One region of the Fictibacillus sp. 5RED26 genome, then DNA from elsewhere that is predicted to be linked to it. Evidence: a T-box and tRNA genes for the amino acid it is inferred to sense, from the RefSeq annotation. Region 1 holds a T-box; the other holds one or more tRNA genes.
What was found. The T-box of region 1 lies ahead of alaS (alanine--tRNA ligase). A T-box ahead of a tRNA ligase gene usually reads a tRNA of that ligase, here a tRNA-Ala.

Region 1 (2,474 bases):
CCTTCATCTCGTTTTCGAAGCCTTCTAAATCTACATCCATTCCGTTTTCAGCTGCATACTCCTGTGTAAGCTCGAATGGGAAACCAAATGTATCATATAGCTTAAATGCGTCTTTACCTGAGATGACTTTTCTTCCTTCTTCTTTTTCTTTTGCCATAACATCTTCTAAGATAGCAAGACCTTCGTTGATCGTTTCATGAAAACGCTCTTCTTCCGTCTTGATGACTTTTTGGATAAACGGCACTTTTTCTTTTACTTCCGGGTAGAAGTCTACCATGATGTCTGCAACAGTTGGAACGAGTTCATACATGAACGGCTTGTTGATGTTGATCTTTTTCGCAAAACGAATCGCTCTTCGGATCAAACGTCGAAGGATATACCCTCTTCCTTCATTTGATGGTAGAGCACTGTCACCGATCGCAAAACTTACCGTACGTACATGGTCAGCGATTACTTTAAACGCAGTATCGGTTTCTGTACTCAAGCCATAAGACGTATCAGAAAGCTTTTCTGTTTCTTTAATGATCGGCATGAATAGATCTGTTTCAAAGTTCGTCTTCGTGTCTTGGATCACACAAACCATTCTCTCAAGTCCCATACCTGTATCGATGTTCTTCTTAGGAAGTGGCGTATATGTGCCATCCGGGTTGTGGTTGAACTGAGAGAACACCAGGTTCCATACTTCAAGATATCTGTCGTTCTCCCCACCTGGATATAGTTCAGGATCAGATAGATCGTTGCCGTAAGCTGCACCGCGGTCATAGAAGATTTCTGTGTTAGGTCCACTTGGCCCTTCACCGATATCCCAGAAGTTTCCTTCCAAACGAATGATACGCTCTTCAGGTAACCCTACTTGTTTTGTCCAAATATCAAATGCTTCATCGTCTTCTGGGTGGATCGTTACAGAAAGTTTTTCAGGATCAAAGCCGATCCATTTTTCACTCGTTAAGAACTCCCATGCCCAAAGAATAGCTTCCACTTTAAAATAATCACCGATCGAGAAGTTTCCTAACATCTCAAAGAACGTATGGTGCCTTGCTGTGATACCAACATTCTCAATATCGTTCGTACGGATTGATTTTTGTGCGTTTGTGATACGAGGGTTCTCAGGAATCACGCGGCCGTCAAAATATTTTTTCAGTGTTGCAACGCCACTGTTGATCCATAAAAGTGTAGGATCCTCATGAGGTACTAAGGAAGCGCTAGGTTCTACACCATGGCCTTTTTCTTGGAAAAAATCAAGGAACATCTGTCTAACTTGAGCTGAAGTCAAATTTTTCATCGTTTTCATTCTCCTTTTTTAGATAAATATAAAGACTGATTTCGTAAACTTGGTTGTTTTTTTAGTAGTTGATTTCGTTTCATTAACAGAAAAACAATATGTTGCTTCTAAATGTCTTTTGTCTTCCTTGTAAGTTGATTGGAGCGCAAGGTGCGAGACTCCTATGGGACGAGTGAATAGGTGGAGACGGGCTAGTCACTATAACTAGACAGGAGGCTCACCGTTCGCCCTATGGAAAGTGAGCAACCTGGAGGGGAAATCAACTACTTTCGAACGAAAAAAGCCAATAAAAAAACTCCCATCCCTATAAAAAATACAGGGACGAGAGTTTGAATTCACGCGGTACCACCCTGGTTATACGCTTTTAAATAAGCATATCACCTTGATTAAAGCCTTAACGCGGCATAACGGCAGATTTTCCTTCTGCACTCCAGAGTAGCTTTCTGCTTCGCTTCTTCCTAAAACATCTTTCAGCCGATGGATGTTTCTCTCTTTTGGAAGGACTGAAACGTACTTTTCTCTTTCAGCGATTTTTGATCTTCTAGCGTTAGTATACGTTTATTCATTCTTACTTGTCAATCGGATGATGATTGAAGTCGATGTTCCCTGATATGAATGATAATGACTTTAATCACACTGAAGATTGGAACAGCCAAGATCATACCTGGTACACCAGCCAGTTCTCCCCCAAGTAATAATGAAAAAATGATAAATACAGGATGGATGTGCAGATTCTTGCCGACGATAAACGGACCAAGGATGTTACCTTCAATAAACTGCAAAACAAGCATGATGCCAACAGTGATCCATACCATCTTCCAAGAGATCGTGAGTGCGATCAACACGACGGGGATCGCTCCTAAGATCGGACCAAAGTAAGGGATGATATCCGTTATCGCGATCACCAGTCCTAAAAGAATCGGATACGGCATTCCCACCACCCACAAAGCAACCATTGCTGCAGCTCCTAGTATAGCACCTACAAATAACTGTCCTCGGATATATCCTCCAAGTGATTGGTCAATATCTTTTATTAAGTGCTTTCCTTCATAACGATATTTTCTTGGTGTCAGATACCAGAGAGCTTTCTTCAACTTTTCAAAATCGTTTAGAAAATAAAACACTAAGAAAGGTACAACGATGATAACAAAGAAATAATCTACAATTTTTCTTAAAGAAAAGATCGCATTGG
Region 2 (2,474 bases), on a different contig from region 1:
CACCGTCGCTGTTTTGTTCTTTTCGTCTAAAATTGGATTAACCTCTACAAATTCCGCAGATGTTATAACTTCCGCTTCAGCTAACATCTCCATTGCCAAGTGGCTCTCTCGGTAGCTGATCCCTCCAAGTACAGGCGTTCCAACACCAGGTGCATCATGAGGATCAAGACCATCTAAATCGAGACTCAAGTGTACACCATCTGTGTGAGCTAAGTATTCAATCGTTTCTTCCATAACCTTCGCCATCCCCAGACGATCTACTTCATGCATCGTATATACTTTGATTCCTCTTTCTTTTATCAGCTCACGTTCACCTTCATCTAAGGACCGCGCGCCAATGATTACAATATTTTCAGGTTTGATCTTTGGTTTATAGTCACTAATGTTTGTAAGTCTCTCATGACCGATACCAATGCTTACCGCAAGTGGCATCCCATGAATGTTTCCACTCGGTGAAGTATCGGCAGTATTCAGATCTCCATGCGCATCGTACCAAATAACTCCTAAATTCTCGTAGTGCTTAGAAACCCCAGCTAACGTACCAATCGCAATACTATGGTCTCCTCCAAGCACGAGTGGAAACTTCTTGTTGGAGATTACATTTGATACAGTTTGTGACAGCTTTTCACTCGCATCAATAACACCTTGTAAATTTTTCAGGTTACCTTCGTTTTCAATACTTTGTTTTTCTGGACGAGCAATATCTATATCACCAAAATCTTCAACACGATAATCCAGGTTTTCAAGGCGTTCAACAACACCCGCATATCGAATCGCACTCGGTCCCATATCTACACCACGGCGCATTTGTCCTAAATCCATCGGTACTCCGATTACTGTAATATCTTTCAACATTTTTCTTCCTCCCTTATGAAAAACACATAAAACATGAAAATCTATCTCTATTGTAGCTGTAAGGGATTTCATGGTTCAACTGGACAAAATGTTGCATAGATATACCAAAAAGAAAGCGCTTTCGACCTTAAGTTACATATTTATAAGGTTTCGGATAAGAAAGGACAAAAAAGAAGATGGCTTCGAGCCATCTTCTTTCCGTTTTTCTTAACTCTGTTTAACTTATCAGTACTGAAATGGGGTATATTTAGAGGTTCCGTTACATGAGTAGATAAATAGACCGCTAAAACAAATACCACTCGGGGTATTTGTGATGCTAATTCTAGAAAATATCAAGATATTTCGCAAATAATACGGCGAGTTTTGTTCCTATATCGGCGAATCGTCATAGTTCCACAATAAATATGAAGCACATACCCTTAACCCTATTCCATAACTGACACATGTATACGTGATCACACTATACACTAGCAGCCAAAAAGTTAATATCTCTATCAAACGAGAAGTATTTTAAAGTCTTCTAAACAATAAAAAAACTTCAGGCATCGCCTGAAGTGAAATGATTATGTATATGGTGGAGCTTAGCGGGATCGAACCGCTGACCTCCTGCGTGCAAGGCAGGCGCTCTCCCAGCTGAGCTAAAGCCCCGAAGAAATAATATGGAGCGGGTGATGAGAATCGAACTCACGACCAGAGCTTGGAAGGCTCTTGTTTTACCACTAAACTACACCCGCATATTCTATTAGTATCGTCTAACTTTTGTATCGTTAAACATAAGATGGTGGAGGGGGACGGATTCGAACCGCCGAACCCGGAGGGAGCGGATTTACAGTCCGCCGCGTTTAGCCACTTCGCTACCCCTCCACATAAAAAAAGAGAGTTACTCTTCAAGCACTTCGTTGTGCTCTGTGTCTACTATCAAAGAAAGTAAACATGGTGCCGGCTAGAGGACTTGAACCCCCAACCTACTGATTACAAGTCAGTTGCTCTACCAATTGAGCTAAACCGGCAAGCAAAAAAAATGGTGGAGGATGACGGGTTCGAACCGCCGACCCCCTGCTTGTAAGGCAGGTGCTCTCCCAGCTGAGCTAATCCTCCAAATATTTATAAAAATGGTGACCCGTACGGGATTCGAACCCGTGTTACCGCCGTGAAAGGGCGGTGTCTTAACCGCTTGACCAACGGGCCATAACTGTATGTTTTAAAAGTAAGTATGATATGGAGCTTCCAACCGGGCTCGAACCGGTGACCTCTTCCTTACCATGGAAGCACTCTACCTGCTGAGCTATGGAAGCAAGTAAAAATGGCTCCACAGGCAGGACTCGAACCTGCGACCGATCGGTTAACAGCCGATAGCTCTACCACTGAGCTACTGTGGAATAATGTAATGAAAATCCACAACTAAGTTGGAATTTTGAGATTTTAGCCCAGCGACGTCCTACTCTAACAGGGGGAAACCCCCAACTACCATCGGCGCTAAAGAGCTTAACTTCCGTGTTCGGTATGGGAACGGGTGTGACCTCTTTGCCATCATCACTGGACCTAGTTACTTATGTAACACTCTCAAAATCATTTATCCTGTTGGGACAAGATAAATTTTATTATATTTTAAAGCTTTT

Region 2: it encodes a tRNA-Ala, which carries the amino acid that the T-box ahead of alaS (alanine--tRNA ligase) is inferred to sense. The anticodon was not compared.

Annotation. Positions count from the first base shown of each region.
Region 1 covers NZ_JACZDU010000007.1:109,942-112,415, forward strand. Annotated here, with positions in the region: gene alaS (alanine--tRNA ligase) at 1-1,282, opposite strand, end outside; T-box leader at 1,597-1,818, opposite strand; gene IHV10_RS19510 (AI-2E family transporter) at 1,858-2,474, opposite strand, start outside.
Region 2 covers NZ_JACZDU010000012.1:76-2,549, reverse strand. Annotated here, with positions in the region: gene rocF (arginase) at 1-855, opposite strand, end outside; tRNA gene IHV10_RS21220 (tRNA-Ala) at 1,428-1,503, opposite strand; tRNA gene IHV10_RS21215 (tRNA-Gly) at 1,516-1,589, opposite strand; tRNA gene IHV10_RS21210 (tRNA-Tyr) at 1,635-1,719, opposite strand; tRNA gene IHV10_RS21205 (tRNA-Thr) at 1,790-1,865, opposite strand; tRNA gene IHV10_RS21200 (tRNA-Val) at 1,878-1,953, opposite strand; tRNA gene IHV10_RS21195 (tRNA-Glu) at 1,969-2,043, opposite strand; tRNA gene IHV10_RS21190 (tRNA-Thr) at 2,075-2,150, opposite strand; tRNA gene IHV10_RS21185 (tRNA-Asn) at 2,160-2,234, opposite strand; rRNA gene rrf (5S ribosomal RNA) at 2,281-2,396, opposite strand.